Regions from separate parts of the Streptomyces formicae genome, predicted to be linked through region 1. Evidence: riboswitches for the same ligand, from Rfam matches in the RefSeq annotation. Region 1 holds a riboswitch; the other holds the start of a gene.
What was found. A riboswitch is a leader RNA that binds a small molecule or an ion and turns the genes downstream of it on or off. The one in region 1 is predicted to bind cobalamin.
Positions count from the first base shown of each region.

Region 2: another riboswitch for cobalamin. It lies ahead of KY5_RS15410 (ABC transporter substrate-binding protein); the one in region 1 lies ahead of metE (5-methyltetrahydropteroyltriglutamate--homocysteine S-methyltransferase).

Region 1 is NZ_CP022685.1:8,948,893-8,953,579, forward strand. It holds gene KY5_RS38515 (NACHT domain-containing protein) at 1-180, shown strand, start outside; gene metE (5-methyltetrahydropteroyltriglutamate--homocysteine S-methyltransferase) at 241-2,559, opposite strand; cobalamin riboswitch at 2,719-2,934, opposite strand; gene KY5_RS38525 (DUF6817 domain-containing protein) at 3,196-3,804, shown strand; cobalamin riboswitch at 3,802-4,004, shown strand; gene KY5_RS38530 (CoA-acylating methylmalonate-semialdehyde dehydrogenase) at 4,277-4,687, shown strand, end outside.
Region 2 is NZ_CP022685.1:3,583,455-3,588,141, reverse strand. It holds gene KY5_RS15420 (amino acid permease) at 1-1,064, shown strand, start outside; gene KY5_RS15415 (Mov34/MPN/PAD-1 family protein) at 1,149-1,571, shown strand; cobalamin riboswitch at 1,544-1,696, shown strand; gene KY5_RS15410 (ABC transporter substrate-binding protein) at 1,740-2,711, shown strand; gene KY5_RS15405 (FecCD family ABC transporter permease) at 2,825-3,835, shown strand; gene KY5_RS15400 (ABC transporter ATP-binding protein) at 3,853-4,629, shown strand.

The sequences.
Region 1 (4,687 bases):
GTGACCTGCCCGGACATCACCGCCGTGACACTGACCGGCCACACGGACTCGGCTGTCATCGGACTCGTCGCCGCCGCGTTCCCCGGCCTGCGCACGCTCCGGATGCCGGGGCCCTGCGGCCCCGAGGACGCGGACCTGCCCGGGGTCGCGGTGAGCGTCGCGCCCCGTCCCCGGTACTGACCGGTGGAGGAGGCCGGGGCGCCCGCAGCTGCCCCGGCCTCCTGCTTGTGGGGGATCCGGTCAGGAAGTGGGAAGTTCCGCGCGCACCGTGCGGGCCGCGGTGACCAGGTTCTCCAGGGAGGCGCGGGTCTCGGGCCAGCCGCGGGTCTTCAGGCCGCAGTCCGGGTTGACCCACAGGCGCTCGGGCGGGATGGCCTCGAGGCCCTTGCGGAGCAGGGCGGCGGCCTCCGCGGCGTCGGGGACGCGGGGCGAGTGGATGTCGTAGACGCCGGGCCCTGCCTCGCGCGGGTAGCCGTGCCCGGCCAGTTCGCGGGCGACCTGCATGTGGGAGCGGGCGGCCTCCAGGCTGATGACGTCCGCGTCGAGGTCGTCGATGGCCTGCACGATGTCACCGAACTCGGCGTAGCACATGTGCGTGTGGATCTGGGTGTCGGGCCGGACGCCGCTGGTGGTGAGCCGGAACGACTCCGTGGCCCAGTACAGGTAGGCGGCGCGGTCGGCGGCGCGCAGCGGCAGGGTCTCGCGCAGCGCGGGCTCGTCGACCTGGATGACCGAAGTGCCCGCCGCCTCCAGGTCATTGACCTCGTCGCGCAGGGCCAGGGCGACCTGGCGCGCGGTGTCGCCGAGCGGCTGGTCGTCTCGGACGAAGGACCAGGCGAGCATGGTGACGGGCCCGGTGAGCATGCCCTTGACGGGACGGTCGGTGAGGGAGTTGGCGTAGGACGTCCAGCGCACCGTCATCGGCTCGGGCCGGGAGATGTCGCCCGCGAGGACCGGCGGGCGCACATAGCGGGTGCCGTACGACTGGACCCAGCCGTGCTGCGTGGCGAGGTAGCCGGTGAGCTGTTCGGCGAAGTACTGCACCATGTCGTTGCGTTCGGGCTCGCCGTGCACCAGGACGTCGATCCCGGTCTTCTCCTGGAAGGAGATGACCTCGCGGATCTCGTTCCTGATGCGTTCCTCGTAGCCCGGCGTGTCGAGGCGTCCGGCGCGCAGGTCGGCGCGGGCGGTGCGCAACGCGGTGGTCTGAGGGAACGAGCCGATCGTGGTGGTGGGCAGCAGCGGCAGTCCGAGGTGCGCACGCTGGGCCGCGACCCGTTCGGCGTACGGCTGGGAGCGGCGTCCGTCGGCGTCGGTGACGGCGGCGGCACGGGCCCGCACGGCCGGGTCGTGGGTGATCGCCGATCCGGCGCGCGAGGCCAGGTCGGCCCGGTTGGCGGCGAGGTCGGCGGCGATGGTGTCGGTGCCCTGGGACAGGCCCTTGGCCAGGGCGACGATCTCGGTGGTCTTCTGCCGGGCGAAGGCGAGCCACCGCAGGATCTGCGGGTCGATGTCGCGCTCGGCGGCGGCGTCGATCGGGACGTGCAGGAGCGAGCAGGAGGCGGCCACGTCGACCCGGTCGGCGAGGCCGAGCAGGGTGCCGAGGGTGGCCAGGGACTTCTCCAGGTCGTTGATCCAGATGTTGCGGCCGTTGACCACACCGGCCACCAGGCGCTTGCCGGGCAGCCCGCCCGCGGCGGCGAGGTCGTCCAGGTTGGCGGCCGCGGCGTCGGTGAAGTCCAGTGCCAGACCGTCGACGGGGGCCTTGGCCAGGACGGGCAGGGCGTCGCCGAGCCGGTCGAAGTAGGAGGCGACCAGGAGCTTGGGCCGGTCGGCGAGGGCGCCGAGCTCGCGATAGGCGCGGGTGGCGGCGTTGAGCTCGGCCGGGGTGCGGTCCTGCACCAGGGCGGGCTCGTCGAGCTGCACCCATGGGGCGCCGGCCGCGCGCAGATCGGCGAGCACCTCCGCGTACACGGGAAGCAGCCGGTCCAGGAGCGTCAGCGGCTCGAAGTCGGCGGCGACCCCCGGGGCGGGCTTGGCCAGCAGCAGGTAGGTGACGGGGCCGACGAGGACCGGGCGGGCCGAGAGGCCGAGCGCGAGCGCCTCCTTGAACTCGGCGACCTGCTTGGCCGAGTCGGTGGCGAACACGGTGTCCGGCCCCAACTCCGGCACCAGATAGTGGTAATTGGTGTCGAACCACTTGGTCATCTCGAGCGGCGCCACGTCCTGGGTGCCGCGAGCCATCGCGAAGTACCCGTCCAGGGCGTCGGCTTCGAAGGACGCGCGGTGCCTGGCGGGGACGGCGCCGACCATCACGCTGGTGTCCAGGACGTGGTCGTAGTACGAGAAGTCGCCGGTCGGCACCTCGTGGACGCCGGACTCCGCCAACTGCCGCCAGGTGGTGCGGCGCAGCTCCGCCGCGGTCTCCCGGAGGGCGTCCGCGGTGACGCGGCCCTTCCAGTAGCCCTCGACGGCCTTCTTCAGTTCACGGTTCGCACCCTGACGGGGGTAGCCGTACACGGTGGCCCGTGCCGCCGCGGCTGCGGACTTCGCTGTCACGGAAATCTCCTTCGCGAGATGACTCCTGAACATCCCGGCAACGGGACGCGGACGCGAAGGGATGACGGACCGTCCGGAGCCGACACGCGCCGATGGCGCGGTCTCGAACGGTATGCACGCCGACCCGCCCACGAGGTCACCGGGATTCCGCACGCGATCGGTCACGTGCGGGCAACGGGCAGGTCTTCGGACTCGCGGGCACATCCGCCGAGGCGGATTCCTACTGGCCGTCGCTTCCCGGATCCGGCGGATCCAGTGCGTATGACGGCGGTCGTTCCCACTCACCGCTGCGGGGCAGTCCCGGATTCCCACCGGGTTCCCTCTTGCGACGCGCCTGTCTGGCGGACAGGGCGAACCAGCTGCACGGGCCACCTTAGAGGGTGCGGGCCGTCTTGGGCAGCACCGGTCACCTCCCGGATGGCCCCAAGCCAGAGCTTGGGTCTCGGTGAGGAAACCCGAGGATTGACTTGGCTGTTGGGGAAGCGGGACGATCGTTTCGGGCCCAGGGCGGCAACCCGGCCGGGCCCCGCCACCGATCCGGACGGTGTCGGGGCCCGGCCGGGTGTCGACCCCCTCGCTGTCGTGTTCGGCTGGAAACGGCCTCCCGTCGGCCGGAAGGAGTCGCTGTCCGTGACCATGGCCGCAGAACCCGGGCCCGAGCCCCAACCCGAGCCCGAGTCCCAATCCGAGCCCGAGCCCCACCCGGACCGCGCCGCCCGGCAGTTCCTGTACGACCTCGGCGCCGGAGCCATCCACCACCCCGGCGGCACCCTCCTGGCCCATCTCGACCGCGTACGGCAGCGGCTCGCCGACTGGGACGCGCGCCCCGCGCTGCGCCGTGCCGGGCTCTGTCACGTGCTGTACGGCACCGACGGCTTCGCCCCCGTTTTGCTGCCGCTCGACCGGCGTGAGCGCGCCCGCGCCGTCATCGGCCCCGAGGCCGAGTCCCTCGTGTACCTCTACGCGAGCTGCGACCGGAAGACCGGCTATCCGGCGCTCACCGGGCGGGGCGGAGACGGGCTCTTCCGCGACCGGTTCACCGGTCGCGCCTTCGCGCCGACGCGCCGTCGGCAGGCGGATTTCGCCGAGCTCACGGTGGCCAACGAGCTCGACATCGCGAGCGTCGACAGCGAGTTCCGCGCCCACCACGGCCCCGGCCTCCTGGAGCTGTTCACCGGGCTGCGCCCCCTGCTGACGCCCGCGGCGTGGGAAGCCTGCGCGATCCTGCCGGGGTGGACTTACTAGGACGTCCAACTATATGGTCCTCGGCAAGGCCCGCGGTGTCAGGGAAGCCGGTGTGAATCCGGCGCGGTCCCGCCACTGTGACCGGGGAGTGCGTTCTCGCAACACAACGCGCCACCGAAGGACGTCGCGTCCGTCGGGAAGGCGGGGGAGCGCGCGCTGATCCGGGAGTCAGGATACCGGCCGCGGGGTGTTCCGTGTTGTCCACGAGGATGGAGCAGACACGCATGGCACCGGTCCGTACCCACGACCCAGGTGATCCGGCGGAGCGACCGACGGTGTACGCCGACTTCTAGCGCACCGACGACGTGGGCCCTGACCCCGGCTCGTCCGGCGGCGTACGTCAACTCGCGTTGCCCCGTGGGCTCTTCGGCCCTCGCGTCCCGCGGCCCCGATCCGAGCGCACCCCACCGGGTGCCGTTCGCCGGTGCGCCGCGCCATCCCCGGATCCCCACCTGACGAGAGCAGGCTCATCGTGGTCCGTGAACTCACCCATTTCATCGGCGGCAAGCACACCGTCGGCACGTCGGGCCTCTTCGGCGACGTGTACGACCCCAACACCGGTTCCGTACAGGCCCGTGTGCCCCTCGCGGGCCGAGCCGACACCGAGGCGGCGATCGCCGACGCCGCCACCGCCCAGCGCCAGTGGGGCGAGTGGAACCCGCAGCGCAGGGCCCGCGTCCTGCTGCGCTTCCTCCAACTCGTCGACCAGGAACGCGAGTCCCTGGCGCGACTGCTCTCCTCCGAGCACGGCAAGACCGTCGCCGACGCGCACGGCGACATCCAACGCGGCCTGGAAGTCGTCGAGTTCGCCGCCGGGATCCCGCACCTGCTCAAGGGCGAGTTCACGGACAACGCGGGCACCGGCATCGACGTGCACTCGCTG
Region 2 (4,687 bases), 5.4 Mb from region 1:
ACATGCAGTACTGGACACATGACTCCATTCCGCAATGGGGATACGCGCTGATCTTCACGGTCATCCTCTACGGCGCCAACCTGATCTCCGTGAAGCTCTTCGGCGAGCTCGAGTTCTGGTTCTCGATGGTCAAGGTCACCGCGATCATCGGCATGATCCTGATCTGCGTCGGCATCCTCACCATCGGCTTCTCCGACGCCGGTGACACCGCCTCCGTCACCCACCTGTGGGACCAGGGCGGCTTCTTCCCCAACGGCATCGGCTCCACGCTGATGACGCTGCAGATCGTGATGTTCGCCTTCCTCGCCGTCGAGCTCGTCGGCGTCACCGCGGGCGAGTCCAAGGACCCGAAGACCGTCCTGCCCAAGGCCATCAACACCGTGCCGTGGCGCATCGCCGTCTTCTACGTCGGCGCGCTCATCATGATCCTCTCGGTCGTCCCGTGGACGGAGTTCGTGCCGGGCGTCTCGCCGTTCGTCGCCGCCTTCGACAAGATGGGCCTCGGCATCGGCGCGGCGATCGTCAACTTCGTCGTCCTGACGGCCGCGCTCTCCTCCTGCAACTCCGGCATGTACTCCACCGGCCGCATGCTGCGCGACCTGGCGATGAACGGCCAGGGCCCGAAGTTCTTCACCAAGCTCACGAAGAACGGCCTGCCGCTCGTCGGCACGACCTTCTCCGCCGCGCTGATGCTGGTCGGCGTCTGGATCAACTACCAGTGGCCGGGCGAGGCGTTCAACTACGTCGTCTCCTTCGCGACCATCTCCGGCATGTGGGCCTGGATCATGATCCTGGTCTGCCAGATCAAGTACCGCCGCAAGGCCGACCGCGGCGAGCTGCCGCAGTCCACCTTCCGGGCGCCCGGCGCCCCGTACACGAGCTGGTTCGCCCTCGCCTTCATCGGCATGGTGATCGTGATGATGGGCATCGACAAGGACGCGCGCATCTCGCTCTACGCGGCTCCCGTCTGGGCCCTGATCCTGGGCGTCGGCTACCTGGTCATGCAGCGCGGGAACCCGCAGGCGTCCGGCGGCAAGGCCGAGTCGCAGGACGCGGTGAAGTAGCGCGGCAACCGCTGGATCCCAGCATGTGGGCCGGTTCGTACCACTCCTCGGTACGGACCGGCCCCTCTGCTTATCCTGGCTGCCATGCTGACCATCACCCAGGCCCTCCACGACCAGATCGTCGCGCACGCGCGCCAGGACCACCCCGACGAGGCCTGCGGTGTGGTCGCGGGCCCGGAAGGCACCGGCCGCCCCGAGCGCTTCATCCCGATGCTGAACGCGGCCCGCTCGCCCACGTTCTACGAGTTCGACTCGACCGACCTGCTCAAGCTCTACCGCGAGATGGACGACCGCGACGAGGAGCCGGTGATCGTCTACCACTCGCACACCGCGACCGAGGCCTACCCCTCGCGCACCGACATCACCTACGCCAACGAGCCCGGCGCGCACTACGTCCTGGTCTCCACGGCCGACACCGACGACGCGGGCCCCTTCCAGTTCCGCTCGTACCGGATCGTGGAGGGCGAGGTCACCGAGGAAGAGGTAAAGGTCGTACAGGCATACTGAGCTTTACTCATGAGGGCGGCAGGAGCCAGGAAGCCGGTGCGAACCCGGCACGGTCCCGCCACTGTGACCCCACCCCGCACCGGGGGCGGGGGAGTCAGGAACTGACCTGCCGCCTTCCTCCACGCTACGCAGGGGACGCGGAAATCCCCTGGAGGAGGCAGCTCAGCCATGTCCCGCCGTCACACCGGCATACGCGCGCTCGCCGCGGCCACCCTGCTCGTCCCGCTCGCCGCATGCTCCTCCTCGGACTCCGACGGTGACACGAAGCCCGCCGCCAAGGCCGCCGGATTCCCGTACACCGTCACCAACTGCGGTGTGAGGACGACGTACGACGCACCGCCGAAGCGCGCCGTCACCATGAACCAGCACGCCACCGAGGTGATGCTGGAACTCGGCCTCGAGGACCGCATGGCGGGCACGGCCTACCTCGACGACAAGGTCCTGCCGAAGTACGCGAAGGCGTACGACGCCCTCCCCGTCGTCGCCAAGGAGTACCCCTCCTACGAGAAGCTGCTCGCCGCCAACCCCGACTTCGTGTACGGCGGTTACGCGAGCGCCTTCCTCTCCAGCGACGGCCGCAGCCGCTCCGCGCTCGCCAAGTCGGGCATCGAGAGCCGCCTGAACGTCGAGGGCTGCGCGAAGCGCCCCGTCACCATGAACGACGTCTTCCGCGAGGTCCGCGAGGTCGGCGCCACCTTCGGGGTGCGCGACCGCGCCGACAAGTGGGTCGGCGGCGCCGAGCGCGAACTGGCTGCCACGACCAAGAAGCTGAAGGGCAAGAAGCCCCGTTCCGTCTTCGTCTACGACAGCGGCGACAAGACGGCGTTCACGGTCGGCGGCCGGGGCATCGGCAACGACATCATCGAGCGGGCGGGCGGCCGCAACATCGTCGCCGACGTCGACAAGTCCTTCGCCGACGCCTCCTGGGAGACGGTCGTGGACCGCCACCCCGAGACCATCGTGATCCTCGACTACGGCGCGACGACGGTCGCCCAGAAGAAGAAGCGCCTCCTCGACGACCCGGCCCTCGCGGACGTCCCCGCCATCAAGAACAAGAGCTTCGCGGTCCTGCCGCTCTCGGACATGGTCACGGGAGTACGAGCACCCAAGGCGGTGGAGAAGCTGGCGGCGCAGCTGTGAGCGACCAGCAGACCCAGCCTCGGGTGACGCAGCCCGCGGGGCGGATCTTCCAGCCCGTCCGGCGTTTGAGGACGAGCCCGAAGGGCGATAGACGCAGGTCCCGGGGACAGCACCTGTTGATCTGCGCAGTCCTTGCGACAGCCCTCGCGGCAGCGATCATCGCCGGGCTCGCCCTGGGCTCCGTCCGCATCCCGCCAGGGGACGTCATGGAGATCCTCACGGGCCGCGCGGACCCCTCCCCCTTCAGAACCATCGTGCTGGACGTGAGACTCCCCAGGGTCCTGCTCGGCGCAGCCGTCGGCGCGGGACTCGCCGTCATCGGCACCGTCCTCCAGGCCCTCGTCCGCAACCCCCTCGCCGACCCGTTCCTGCTCGGCGTCTCCTCGGGCGCCTCCGTCGGCGCGGTCGGCGCCATCGTGCTCGGCGGCACCTTCGGCGTCGGCTCGGCCCTCGCGACCACCGTCACGATCCCCGCCGCCGCCTTCGCGGGCGCGCTGGTCTCACTGGTCCTCGTCTACTCCCTTGCCAGGAGCGGCGGCGGCTTCGCGACCGGGCGCCTGATCCTCGCGGGCGTCGCCGTCTCGTACATCCTGACCGCCCTGACCAGCCTCATCCTGGTCACCGCGGACAGCGCGGACCACCTCAAGGAAGTCCTGTACTGGACGCTCGGCGGCCTCGGCAGCGCCCGCTGGGACATGCTCGCCCTGCCCTGCTGCGCCCTGGTCGTCGGCACGGCCCTGCTCATGGCGCTCGCCCGCCCCCTCGACCTGCTGCTCGTCGGCGAGGAGGGCGCCACCGTCCTCGGCCTGGACACGGCACGCTTCCGCGCCGCGGTCTTCGTCTTCGCCTCCCTCCTGACCGGCGTCCTGGTCGCGTACAGCGGGGCCATCGGATTCGTCGGCCTGATGGTGCCGCACGCCGCCCGCATGCTCGTCGGCGCCGCGCACCGCCCGCTGCTCCCCGTGGTGGCGCTGCTGGGCGCGGTCTTCCTGGTCGTCGCCGACCTCGCCGCGCGCACCGTCGCCGCGCCGCAGGACATCCCCGTCGGCGTGCTCACCGCGCTGACCGGAGGCCCGTTCTTCCTCTGGCTGCTGCGGCGGCGCACCGAAGGAGTCCCGGCATGACCGACCAGAACGCTCCCGTGGGGGAACTGCGCACCGAGGGGATCTCGTACGAGATCGACGGCAGGCGCCTGGTGGACGGCGTCGACCTCACCGCGGCCCCCGGCGAGACCGTCGGCGTCGTCGGCCCCAACGGCAGCGGCAAGACGACGCTGCTGCGCTGTGTGTACGGCACCCTGCGCGCGTCCGGCGGCCGTGCCCTCCTGGACGGCGACGACCTGGGCGCGATGTCCGCGAAGGCGCGCGCCAGGCGCCTCGCCACCGTGCCGCAGGACGGGCAGGCCGCCTTCGAGCTGACCGTCGAGCAGGTGGTCGCCATGGGCCGCTCCCCGCACAAGCGCTTCTGGGAGGCGGACACGGCGGCCGACGAGGAGCTGGTGCGGGCCGCGCTCGACCGGGTCGGGGTCGCGGCCCTCGCGCACCGCGCGTTCCCCTCGCTCTCCGGCGGCGAACGCCAGCGCGCCCTGATGGCCCGCGCCCTCGTGCAGCGCCCCACCCTCGTCGTACTCGACGAACCCACCAACCACCTGGACATCCGCTACCAGCTCGAGATCCTCTCCCTGGTGCGGGACTTGGGCACGACGAACCTGCTCGCCCTGCACGACCTGAACCTCGCGGCGTACTACTGCGACCGCCTCTACGTCCTCGACGGCGGCCGTCTCGTCGCCTCGGGGGCGCCGAAGGAGGTGCTCACGGCCGAGCTGCTCGCCACCGTGTACGGAGTGACGGCCGAGGTCAGCACCCACCCGGTGACCGGCGCCCCGAACGTCGTCTATCTGCCGCCGCCCGCATCCTGAACGGATTCCGTCCACCAGGTGAGATCACATTCCGGGATCCGGACCGGGAATCGATACG